DNA from 3 places in the Paenibacillus sp. VCA1 genome. Region 1 is predicted to be linked to each of the others. Evidence: riboswitches for the same ligand, from Rfam matches in the RefSeq annotation. Region 1 holds a riboswitch; each other region holds the start of a gene.

The links. Region 1 has a riboswitch for thiamine pyrophosphate ahead of tenI (thiazole tautomerase TenI). Riboswitches for the same ligand answer to the same signal wherever they lie in the genome.
Region 2: it holds a riboswitch for thiamine pyrophosphate, as region 1 does, so the genes downstream of both, RJP21_RS24160 (ECF transporter S component) here and tenI (thiazole tautomerase TenI) in region 1, are expected to answer to the same signal.
Region 3: it holds a riboswitch for thiamine pyrophosphate, as region 1 does, so the genes downstream of both, RJP21_RS01730 (ABC transporter substrate-binding protein) here and tenI (thiazole tautomerase TenI) in region 1, are expected to answer to the same signal.

Annotation. Positions count from the first base shown of each region.
Region 1 covers NZ_JAVLSX010000002.1:577,863-582,032, forward strand. The annotation lists gene RJP21_RS06220 (thiazole synthase) at 1-631, opposite strand, end outside; gene thiS (sulfur carrier protein ThiS) at 636-842, opposite strand; gene thiO (glycine oxidase ThiO) at 823-1,986, opposite strand; gene tenI (thiazole tautomerase TenI) at 1,970-2,605, opposite strand; TPP riboswitch at 2,715-2,820, opposite strand; gene pulA (type I pullulanase) at 2,986-4,170, opposite strand, start outside.
Region 2 covers NZ_JAVLSX010000012.1:44,407-48,576, reverse strand. The annotation lists gene RJP21_RS24170 (SDR family oxidoreductase) at 1-576, shown strand, start outside; gene asd (archaetidylserine decarboxylase) at 583-1,392, opposite strand; TPP riboswitch at 1,833-1,944, shown strand; gene RJP21_RS24160 (ECF transporter S component) at 2,049-2,657, shown strand; gene RJP21_RS24155 (ABC transporter ATP-binding protein) at 2,650-4,170, shown strand, end outside.
Region 3 covers NZ_JAVLSX010000001.1:420,663-424,832, reverse strand. The annotation lists gene RJP21_RS01740 (spore germination protein) at 1-949, opposite strand, end outside; gene RJP21_RS01735 (GerAB/ArcD/ProY family transporter) at 946-1,989, opposite strand; TPP riboswitch at 2,242-2,353, shown strand; gene RJP21_RS01730 (ABC transporter substrate-binding protein) at 2,532-3,584, shown strand; gene RJP21_RS01725 (thiamine-binding protein) at 3,636-3,929, shown strand; gene RJP21_RS01720 (ABC transporter permease) at 3,926-4,170, shown strand, end outside.

The DNA of each region.
Region 1 (4,170 bases):
CTCCCGAAACGGCCGAATTGAGCAGCACGCCGTCGGCGCCCAGCTCCATCGCGATGACCGCATCCGACGGCGTGCCGATGCCGGCGTCGACGATGACGGGCACGGTCGATTGCTCGATGATGAGGCTCAAATTCAAGGGGTTCACAATCCCTTGGCCGGAGCCGATCGGCGAGGCGCCCGGCATAACCGCGTGCACGCCGAGCTCTTGCAGCCGCTTCGCAAGCAGCACGTCGTCCGACGTGTAAGGCAATACGATGAAGCCTTCCTCCAGCAGCAATTCCGAAGCTCGCAGCGTTTCGACCGGATCGGGCAGCAGCGTCTTCATGTCGCCGATCACCTCGACCTTGATCATGTCGCATAATCCGGACGCTTTGGCGAGCTTGGCGATGCGCACCGCTTCCTCCGCCGTCCGCGCGCCTGCCGTATTGGGCAGCAGCGTAAACCGCCCGACGTCGATCATCTCCAGAAAATTCGGCTGGCTTGGCTCGTAAATGTTCATCCGCCGAACGGCAAACGTCAATATTTGCGCGCCGGACACGCTTACCGCTTCCCTCTGCACGTCAAAATTCGGGAATTTCCCTGTCCCAAGCAGCATTCTTGATTGAAATTCATACGGTCCGATGTGTAACATCGCCTTATCCTCCTCCCACAAAATGCACCAGTTCGACCCGGTCCCCGTTTCGGACATCCGTGTCCTTATGCTCGTTTTTCTCGAGTATGTTCCCGTTGATTTCCACGACGACGACCTGCCGGTCCAGGTCAAAATGCGTCAGCAGCCGCGCCACCGTCGTTACCGACTCCGGCACCTGAACGTTGTTCCCGTTAATGATCAAATCCAACATGGACGATCCTCCCCTCCGATGGCCTGACGGCGTGATGCCGGTCCGGCGCAAAAGATTCCCAGCCTGTGAATGAAGGCCGCTTTCCGCTCATTTGCTCCACGATCAGCGCCCCGGTAACGGGGCTCAGCAGCACGCCGTTGCGATAATGCCCCGCGGCGACAAACAAACCTTCGCAGCCCGCAGCGGCACCCAGATAAGGAAGGCCGTCGCGGGTTTGCGGCCGCAGCCCCGCCCATGCCTTCTCCCATTGGGCAGCCGTAATCCGCGGCACAAGAGCGGCCGCTTTGGCCATCAGCCCCATCAAACCTTCGACGGATACCGTAAGTTCCTCGTTGCGCTCGATCATGGAAGCCCCGACGATGAGTCTGCCTCCGCGCTTCGGCACCAGGTAACAGCCTTCGGTGAACACCGTGCTGCTTATCAATGGGGCCTGCGTAACGACCGAGAAGCACTCGCCCTTAACCGGGTACACGTCGGCGTTGATCCCCGCTTGCGCCAGCAGCCTGCTGCCATGAACGCCCGCCGCGACGACCGCCTGACCGCAGCCGATCGTTCCTTCATCCGTGACCACGCCGGTCACCCGGCTCCGTTCCAGCCGCAGCGAATGAACGGTGCAATGCTCCTTTACTTCGGCTCCAAGCATAACGGCTGCCCGGACATAAGCGGCCGTCAATTCGGGCGCCGACACTTGCCCGTCCCCGGGAATCCGCATCACGCCTTCGATGCGCCCCGTCAGATTAGGTTCCAGCTCCCTGGCCTCGGAAGGCGTAAGCCAGGCGGCCGTTTCCCCGGCTTTGCGCTGAAAGGCGATCATCCGCTGGCATTCCATCGCCTGTTCAGGGGTCAACGCCACCTTCAAAAGTCCTTGCTGCACCAGTCCGATGTCGATGCCGGTCAGCTCCCGCAGTTCCTCCGCCAGCTTGGGAAACATCGCCCGGCTCTGCCGTGCGAGGTCGAACAGCGCGCCTGACCGGTGCATCTCCGACTGGGCGCCGAGCATGCCGGCCGCAGCGCTCGACGCGCCGGAGCCGATCTTCCCCCGCTCCAGCATGAGGACGCGCCTGCCCTGCTTTGCCAGGTGGTACGCGATCGAACCGCCGATCACGCCGCCGCCGATTACGACCACTTCAGCTTGATGGACCATGGTTGTTTTCCCTCCCTCTATGTAAGCATTGATGATAAGCAGCCGCCTCCCTGATCGGGTCCGCCGCTTCCAAAATCCCGCTCATGACGGCGATACCCGACGCGCCGGCTTTCAGCGTCTCGGCCACGTTCGCCGGCTTCACCCCGCCGATGGCGATGACGGGAATGCGGGTGCGGCTTGCGAGCAGTTTCAGTTCCCCAAGCCCGCGGGCCGGGGAATCGGGCTTCGATGCCGTCGGGTAGACATGCCCGAAAAACACGTAATCGGCCCCTTTCTTCTCGGCCTCCACCGCTTCTTTCAGCGAATGAACCGATCGGCCGATCCGCAGCTGCGGAAACCACTCCTTCACATCGGTTACATCCAAGCTGTGATAAGCGAGCTGCACGCCCTGAACGCCGGCAGATGCAGCGACGTCGGCCCGGTCGTTCACCACGATCCGGTCCGCAGGAACGCCTGCGGCCAGCAGCATTCCGATTCCGTTCAGCAGCTCGCGCGCCGTTTTCGCATGTTCCCTTAAATGAAATGCATCCACGTAAGGATGGATGAGGCCGGCAATCCTCGCCAGCTCATCAAGCGGCTGCCTTCCCGTCGAAACGACATGCAGTTCCCTTCCCGCCAATGGCCCCACTCCCGTTAAAAAAATGAAGGCCGCTTTCCCGAAAGAAAGCGGCCTTTGTCTGCACGTTGACAACCTTGCGCGCCAAAAAAAGCACAAGCGCAAGCATGAAACGCCGATTTTACCACTTCCCTCCGCTGGCATCGCTCCAGATCAGGTTCAAAGGGTCCGGAATTCGCGCTTCCGTCTCAGCCGTACAGGCACCCCTAGTGATTTGCTATGAAATTGAAATTGACTATAACATGAAATCCAACATGTGGCAATCCCTTCCATTCGGCATGCAGCTATTTTTTCATCCGGGCACGTCCCCGCATGCGTCCAAAAGCAGTCAGCCTGAAACCGTCCCAGCCAGCGAAGATCGAACCAAATACGCCGCAAGGCGGTCAGCGCGTAAGCAGAAATCGATTGGCTCTGCTGATGCCGCCCACATCCTCGAACAACACCATCATGGACAGGGCCGGAACGGTCACCTGTTCATCCGCGATCCAATCAAGCGCCTCGTTCCCGGCGCGCTCCTCGTTCACCGCCACCTTCCAGCCGGTATTGGAAAAAGGAATGTCCTGCTTGATCTCATGACCGTTCGCGTTATAGACGACGATGATGTTTTTCCAAGCGTCGCCGCCCGCAAAGTCCTTCAGCATAAAAGCGACGACATGGTCCCCGCAGCGAAGCGTCGCCAAATGATAGTCGATCTGCTCCCGGGAAGTCAGGCGAAAGGCGGGATGTTTTTTTCGAAGCTCGATTAAACCGCGGTAATAGTCGAAAACCGGTTTAAACCTCCGCTTGTTTTCCCACCGTATGGCATTGACGGCATCGCCGCTGCGGTAGCTGTTATGGTCGCCGTATTTGGTGCGGAGCAGTTCGTCGCCGGCTTGAATGAGCGGAATCCCTTGGGAGGTAAGCACGATGGCGTTGGCCAGGAGCGCGCGTTTTACCGTTTCGCTGCTCATGATGCGTTCGCCGTCGACGCTCCGGTACGGCTCGGACTTTTCCACGGCCTCCCTCAGGCTCCCTCCATGAGTCAGCTCCCCGTTGCGGATTTCCCGAAACCCGGCCTCGTCCCGAAGCCCCTGCGTCGTCAACACTTTATCCCATAAATTCAAATTGTCGTGAACGGTCACATAATTGACCGATTCGAGCGGAGATTCCGCAAAATCGTGAATCGATCCCTTGACGCCTTCAAGGATCGCCGCTTCCGTACCCGTTCCGCCCGTGGCAAACCCTTTCCCTCCGCCATCGCTGTCCCCTTTGATCGCGCCGCGGAAATGGTCGTTGAATACCGCAAAACCGAGATTTCTCTGGCTGCCTTTCAGCGTTTGCCGCGCAAGCGGCGTCTCCCCGCCCGTCCAAGGCTCCCCGTAGACGACGATGGCCGGGTCCACCTCGCGGTGCAGCTCTTCGGCCATCTGCTTGACGGTATCCGTATCGATCAATCCCATCAGGTCCAACCGGAACCCGTCGATGTGATATTCGTCCGCCCAATATCGAACCGAATCGAGGATGAATTTCCGGACCATCGGGCGTTCCGTCGCCAGCTCATTGCCGACGCCGGAACCGTTTGCCAGCCT
Region 2 (4,170 bases), on a different contig from region 1:
GCCGGAACGGCATACGGAGGTTTTGTGGAGGAGGTTCCCGCCCGGATTTGGCAGGAGCAGATGGAAACCAATTTTCACGGGATGGTGCGCGTGACGCAGGCCGTGCTGCCGATCATGCGGGAGCACGGCAATGGGCGCATTATTCAGATCAGCAGCATCAGCGGCCGCGTCGGATTTCCCGGATATGCCCCTTACGCGTCTTCCAAGTTTGCTTTGGAAGGGTTCAGCGAATGCCTTGCGCTTGAGGCAAGGCCGTTTGGAATCGATGTCGTGCTGGTAGAGCCCGGAGCCTACGGCACCCCGATTTGGGACAAGGGCTTCACGCAAATGAGCGCGGCGAAGGGGTCGCCCTATCAATCCATGCTGGAAAAGGTGCTGGCGTTTTCACAAAAAAGCGTACGACAAGGAGGCGACCCGAGAGAGGTTGCCAAACTCGTTGCGCATATTGCCTGCATGAAACGTCCGGCGTTCCGGTACGCGCTTCCGCGCAGTACCCGGCTGACGCTTCATGCCAAAGCGCTGCTGCCGGGGCGCTTGTTCCAAAACATCATCGCTTCGGTGCTCAAGCGGCCGTGACAGCGGTTATGGGTTGTTGGAGCGGGGCGCCGGGGCATGCAGCGTGCCGAGAAGCTGGCCCATTCGCACCTGGTCTCCGGGCTTCAGGTCCGCCCGCGGCGTAAAGGTTCCGTCCTGGGTGAGGAGCACGACCGTCGACCCGAATTCGAAGTAGGCCAGATCGTCGCCGTTGTTCCAGCGGGACACGCTTTCGTCGTTGTACCGGATGCTGCTTACGTTCATGGCGCCTACCTTAACGACGGCCACCTCTCCGTATTCCCCGGCGATGTAGGTAATCAGCCGCTCGTTGCGGCACAGCACCGTTTTCATTCGGGTCATGCCGAACTCGTTGACCGGATAGGCGCGGCCTTTAATATGCTCGCTTTCCGTACGCACGCCCGTAATAGGGGAATGGATGCGGTGGTAATCGGTCGGGCTTAAATACAGCACAAAAAAATAACCGTGCTTGTAGAGCTCCAAATGCGGAGAAAAATGAAGCAGCTCCGCCACGGAATAATCCTGGCCTTTTACGTTCAAAATCGTTCCCGCGCTGATGTCGCCCATCGCGGTGATTTTGGCATCCACCGGGCTCGTCAGTACGTTCGGGCCTTCATCCACCGGGCGCATGCCCGGCTTCAGCCGGCGCGAAAAAAACTCGTTCAGCGTCCGGTATTCGTGAATTTCTTTTTCGGCCTCGTGAGCCGGAATTTGATAGCTTTTTATGAATAAAGGGATGACGCTTTTGCTGAGCCTGCTGTGGGAAAAGCGTCCCATCAATGCGGAAAGCCACTTTCTTGAGGAGAGCTCCGTCATCAGCCTTAACCATTCTTTTGCCATGCTATTTCTCCCTTCGGATGATGCTAAGTCGATTTATAGAGTTAACGTTCGCGGCCGCCTTTTGGTTTCATCGGATTTAGCGGCCGGATCCGAATGCCGCAGCATACTATTTTTGGAACACTCTGAAATATATTGACATAGAATAGCGGTTAAATCAATCAATAACGACCAAAATGGGGGGCGATCGGCGGAAGCAACGGGACTGCCGGAAGCCTAAATATTTCAGGATTTTGCAAAATTCGATTCCTCCCGCTCCCTGGTCCAATATATCGGCGAACGAAAACGTTTCGCTCTATATATTGCCGGTTGAAAGTCGCTCTTTGGATTTTTGTCTCATCCTTATTTAAATTTTTTTGTTGCCAATCGATTCGGAATTGGTGTATTTTGGAACCAGGATACGGATGATGCGCTTTTGTGTTTTTATGAAATGCGATCCGTTACATATGGGATGCGGGAGCTTGAGTGAATCAGGCTGAGATTGCAGCTGTATCCGCTGCTGACCGGGAATCTGATCTGGATAATGCCAGCGTAGAGAATTCGCGATGAAGCCCTTTTCGGGCTTATTTAACCGTCTCTCTTTGCGATCCAGGGCGGTTTTTTTCGTGCCTGTTCATGCAAATTCCCGCCGATTCAAAAACAAAAGAGGGGGAAACAGGATGGATCATGTTTTGCTTGCGGAAAAAAGGAAGGGGCTGCGGCTGAGCGACCTGCTGGTCACGGTGCTTCTGTCGCTTGTGCTTGGCGTCGTGTATCATTTTTGGAGTTCGGTGTATGACTTGTTTAAGCCGCTGTTTTTTCAGGCGGATGAGCTGGTTTACGGCGTCTGGTTTTTGGCTCCGACGCTCGCCATGCTGCTGATCCGCAAACCAGGCGTCGCCATTTTGGCAGAGGTTGCGGCGGCTCATGTGGAAATATTGTTCGGCAGCGAATGGGGCATTCAGCTGGTGCTGTACAGCATCGTGCAGGGGCTTGCCGCGGAGCTTGTTTTTGCCGTGATGCGCTACCGCAGCTTCAAGATGGGAACGGCGGCGTTTGCGGGAGCGGCGGCGGCGCTTGGTTCATTCGCGGTCGACATTTATTTCGGCTACGTGACGGACTATACGCTCGGCATGATGCTGTTCAAATATGCGCTGCGGATCGTCAGCTCCGCGGTTTTGGCGGGATATTTGGCGTTTGCCCTGGCTAAGGCGCTGGAAGCGACCGGCGTGACGCAGCTTCTGCGGCCCGTGACCAAAAAAGATTACGAAGCGCTTGAACATGATTGAACATCGCGAGACGTTTGAAACGGAGACCGTCGCGGGCGTAAGCATGCTTAGGCTGAAATTTCCGGGCGAGCAAACTTTTGTGTTTAAGGATTTGTCCCTTTCGGTTCGCCGCGGCGAAAAGGTGCTGCTGCTCGGCCCGAGCGGCTGCGGCAAATCGACGCTGCTGCAGGTGCTGGGAGGGCTCATTCCGCACGTAATCGAGGTTCCGCTCAAAGCGGACGGCATCGTGGCGCCGCAGTCCGGAGGATACGTTTTTCAGGACCCGGATACCCAGTTTTGCATGCCGTATGTCGATGAAGAGCTGGCGTTTGTTTTGGAAAACCGCGGTATCCGGCGTGAGCGGATGCTTCCCGAAATGCGGCGGGTTCTTGCGGCGGTCGGCCTGAACCCCGATCAGCTGCATGTGCCGGTAGACAGCCTGTCCCAGGGCATGAAGCAGCGGTTGGCGCTGGCATCCGTGCTGCTGCTTGAACCTGACGTTATTTTTCTGGATGAACCGTCCGCTTTGCTGGATCCCGAAGGAAGGAAACAAATGTGGGAGGCCGTCTGGGAATCGGCGGAAGGACGTACCTTAATCGTCGTGGAGCACCGGATTGAGGAGATCGCGGACCGGATGGACCGGATCATATTGTTTGCTCCGGACGGAGGCGTCATCGGCGACGGCAGCCCCGAATGGATATTCCGTACTTTCCGGCGTGAACTGCGGCAATACGGCATATGGTATCCGGGCGTGTGGGAGGACTTTTTTCGGATGCTTGAAACGAGGCGGGACGAAGCGGAAAAAACCGTTGTGCCTGAAAATCCGGCTCCGCTTCTCTCGCTGCGGCAATTCACGGGATTCCGCGCCGGCCGGCCTGTAGTTCATGCAGAGTCGGCGCAGATTTATCCCGGCGATTTTATCGCCATTGTCGGCCCGAACGGCGCCGGAAAAAGCTCGTTTTTGCTGAGTCTGATGTCGCTGCTGCCGATCCGCGGGGAGTATCAGCTGTGCGGAGAAGCGATGCCGGAAACGGAGGGCGCCTCCAGGAGGGAAAGAAAAAAGGCTCATCCCCCTTCGGACCGGATCGGATACGTGTTTCAAAATCCTGAATTTCAGTTTGTTGCGGACACGGTGCTGGAGGAGGCGGCTTTTTCCTTGAAGACGGGCAGATTGACGTGCGACGAGAACAGGCTGGCCGAAGAGAAAGCGCGCGATTTTCTGCGTTTTTTCCATTTGGAAGGGCTTGAATGCCGCCATCCGTACCAGCTTTCCACCGGCCAGAAACGGAGGCTCAGCATGGCTGCGGCCGTTATGCGGGGGCAACCGATCCTTTTGCTGGATGAACCGACCTTTGGACAGGATGCGCGCAATACGTTTGCGATACTCGATTACTGCCTGAATATGCAGGAAAAAGGGGCCGCCATCGTGATGGTAACCCATGAAGAGGACATCGCCCGGCAGGTGGCCACGAGGGTATGGGAGGTACGGAACGGCGCGGTGATCGAACGACCTGCGGTCGAATCCAAGCGGACG
Region 3 (4,170 bases), on a different contig from region 1:
AGGGGATTTGGTCTTGATGGTACGTGGTCAACGCTATCCAAAATCCCGGCAGAAACAAAGAAAGCAGCACACTGACCCCCCTCAAAAAACGCGTAAAAGCAACAACGACATTGACGAGAAACGCATCCTCCGAAGAATTCAGCAAGAAATTGATGTTCACGGGAGCGATCAGCACCGTAGGGGCACCGTCCATCACAATGACAAATTTGCCGTGGAGCAGCGAGTTTACGGCATAGTCAGGCCTTCCGGTATAAGTTATCAGCGGAAAAACCAAGAGGCCTCGGGTCAACATTTCCTCGAGTTGACTGTTGCTCACGAGACCTTTGGTTTTTATGCGGGATAACCTCGCCCTGATCTCCTGGAGAACATCGTCCTTGATCGTTGCCTTATGGTATAAAAGATGGATTTTGGTCGCCGTTTCGGAACCGATCGTAAATTCCTCAACAGCGAGCTGATCGGTCTTCAGCCTCCTCCGGATCAAAGCAACGTTCGTATACAAATCCTCGACAAAACCGTCCCTTGGTCCTCTCGTTGAAACTTCCGTATTCGGCTCCTCCGGTTGCCGTTTGGGCGCATTGCCCATAACCATGGAGTAACATCGGTTCGAAGGCGCAAATATAAGAAGAAGATCTCCCGCAAGCACGGTCGTTTTCATCCCTTCTTCCGTTCGGTCCTGCGGAATGGGCTCCATTTGAAAAGGAACTTTAAGCGGCAAATCCATTTCATCCGACAGCAGCATTTGCTCCGGGATATTTTTTAACTCAGGGATAACGTCTTGCTCCACTTTGGCGGCATCGGACAACCCTTGGCAATAAACCAACTGAACTGAATAACCTTGGACCGGTAACAAGACGGTTCGTTTCTTAATATCCGCGCTCGATCCGAACAACCGCGAAACCATATCCTCAATGTTTTGGGCCGGCTTGCTTTTGATGTCATGCCTCTTCACGGCGCCATTTTCCCCCTTCGGCGGGCCAAGCTGATCAGCCCCGTAATAATCACGGAAAAGGACAATATCCCCCAAAACGAGACGGGAAGCACATACTCGGACAGCATGTTTAGAAAAAAACGGTCGCTTATAGGAATGGCCGTAATGGCAAAGGTAATTGCAAAAATACTCCCCAGCACCCAAGCCTTCGCCTTTTTTCTTTTGACCTGGAAAATATCGAGTATGAGAAACATGGAGAGCGAAATTCGCAAAAACGCGCCGCTGAACCATTGGTAGACGCTAAAGAAGTCCATATGCTCGATGTAACGGCCAATGGTCAGCAGTCTCCATTCCTCAAAGGCCGGAAACCGGAGCTTGTTGGCCTCGTCCACTCCGAATTCAACGATGGCGCCGATCAGCGGCCCTATAGTCAGTCCCATAAGAAGCAGGATCATGAGCATAAAAGAAAGATACGACAGGCGAGATTTGATATGATGCTGCAAAAAGAAAAACATGATCACTTCAACAAAGCCGGTTCCCGCATATAGGGCTCCTCCCCAAACGGGTTTCATGCCATGTTCAAGTATCGGCTTCAGCAACGTGTAATCCTTATGGGGCATGTTAAACGACATGATAAAAAAGCCTAATACAATGACGAAGGGCAGCAATAAGCCCGCGGTATTGGCAAGGGAATGGATGCCCAAAAAGGCGTTTACGGCCGATATCAAAAGGAAGAGGAAGCTAAAAATGAGAAAAGGCGTCTCCGGAGAAAACGTGAGATGAATCCAATATACCGTGTCTTTTGTCGTAATGGCGCAAATAGCAAACAGGTATACGGCGATGACTGAGGCAAGACCGCGGCCCACAATGGGATGATAAGCCTTGGACAGCCAACCGAACAGATGGCGTTTGTTCAGTTTGGTTATGCCGATGTGAAGCATCCATGCCCATACAAGCGCGCATCCGCTTGCCAGCAGCACCGAAATCCAAGCGTCCCGGTTTGCCGCTTGAAGCAATATAGGGATTAGGATGACATGATTCAGTAGGCCGGTGCTTAGCATCAGAATCATGACGGATTGAATAAACGAAATATTTGTTTTTATTTCCCTCAGCCTCCTGCCTTAACCAGACTCCCTTCACCCTTATCGTGGCATTTTTTAGAATATTTATTCTTCTTCCGGACGGGACGCTTTTTCAAGACCGGCGATTTTTCAGATTTCTCCCTTTTTCCGTTCCAAACGAAAGGTTTCGAGCCGCAGCGATTGAATTCTTTCAAGGTTAGGACTATAATACCAATGTAAAACCCGCAACTTCATAAGAATCCGGGGTGCTGGAATCGGCCGGCTGAGATTGTATCCCTTCAAGATACTGACCCTTAAACCTGATCTGGGTAATGCCAGCGTAGGAAAAGCCATGTCATGGCGTTCGCCATGCTATCCTTGCGCCTTAAGCGTCCCGAATCCGGGGCGCTTTTTTTGTTGAATGATCGGACCCTGAACGAAAAAGAGAATGCAAGGGGCCCTTGATTCGCTTCCAGATCGAAAAAGAAAGATTCTTCTGCATGAATGAAGGGGAGAACATAGGTAAGGGAGAGAGAAACGCAATGAAAACGAAAAAATTCGGGCTGTTTTTGCTCGCATTGCTGCTTGTGATGGCTACGGCCGCTTGCGGAAGCAAAAACGCCCAAACGACGGATGAAGGGAAACCGTCCGGGGAAACGTCCTCCGCTGCGGGCGGCAACGAGCCCAAAAAGCTGAAGGACGTCAAGATCGTCCTGGACTGGACGCCGAACACGAACCATACGGGGCTTTACGTCGCCAAGGAAAAAGGCTATTACGAAGAGGAGGGCCTGAACGTCGACATCGTGCAGCCGGGCGCCGGAGGGGCGGAAGCCATGGTCGCGTCGGGCAAGGTGCCGTTTGGCATCAGCGTGCAGGAAAACGTCACCCAGGCGCGCACGCAGGGCGTTCCGCTCGTATCGATCGCGGCGGTGATCCAGCATAACACGTCCGGCTTTGCCGCTCCGGTCGACCGCAACATCAAAAGACCGAAGGACTTTGAAGGCAAAACCTACGGCGGCTGGGGCTCCCCGGTGGAAAAAGCGGTCATCGACTCGATCATGGCCATCGATAAAGCGGACGTTAACAAGCTGAAGATCGTCAACATGGGCGAAGCCGACTATTTTACGGCGGTAAAACGCGACATCGATTTCGCCTGGATTTTCTACGGCTGGACCGGCATTGAAGCCGAGCTGCGCAAGGAGCCGCTCGACATGCTGTATGTCAAGGATTTCTCCGACAAGCTCGATTATTACACGCCGGTGATCGTCACAAACGAAAAGCAGATCAAGGAAGATCCGGAGCTGGTCAAAGCTTTTATGCGCGCCACCTCCAAAGGGTACCAGTTTGCGATTCAACATCCGGAGGATGCTGCGGGCGTGCTGATCAAAGCCGTGCCGGAGCTCGACAAGGATCTGGTGATGGCCAGCCAGAAATGGCTCAGCCCGAAATACCAGGACGACGCCAAGCGTTGGGGCGAGCAGAAGGAACAGGTATGGAAAGGGTATTCCGATTGGATGTACGAGCATAAGCTGCTCGATAAGCCGCTGGATGTCCAAAACGCGTTTACGAACGACTTTTTGCCGCAAGAATCATGATCTTTCGTATTCCTAGTCATTTATCATAACTTGCAAAGGAAGTGATCGGGTATGGCTCATACCCTGCTCAGCATTCAGGTCATCCCAAAAACGCCGAACAACGAGAACTCTTATCCCTACGTCGACCGGGCCATCGAAGTGATTCAGCAGTCGGGCGTCAAATACGAGGTGCATCCGCTGGAAACGACGATGGAGGGCGAGCTTGAGGAACTGCTGGAAATCGTGCGCCGCATGCATGAGGTTCTGGTGGAGGCCGGCAGCCCAAGCATCATCTCCCAGATCAAAATCGCCCATAACCCCGGCGGCATCAGCATGGATCGGCTTACGGAGAAATACCGTCCATGAGGCGCTGGTGGAGCCATGTATGGCCGCCCTTTGTGGCGGTCCTCTTCTTTTTGACCGTATGGGAGCTGTGCACCTCGCTGTTCCATATCGATAAATGGATCCTTCCCTCCCCGGTCGACATCGCCAAGGAAACGGCGGACGGGGCTGGGGATTTATGGGGCCATGTCTGGGCTACGGTCAGGCTGACGCTTGAAGGTTTTATCATCGGAACGGCGGTGGGGCTGGTCATCGCCCTTATCCT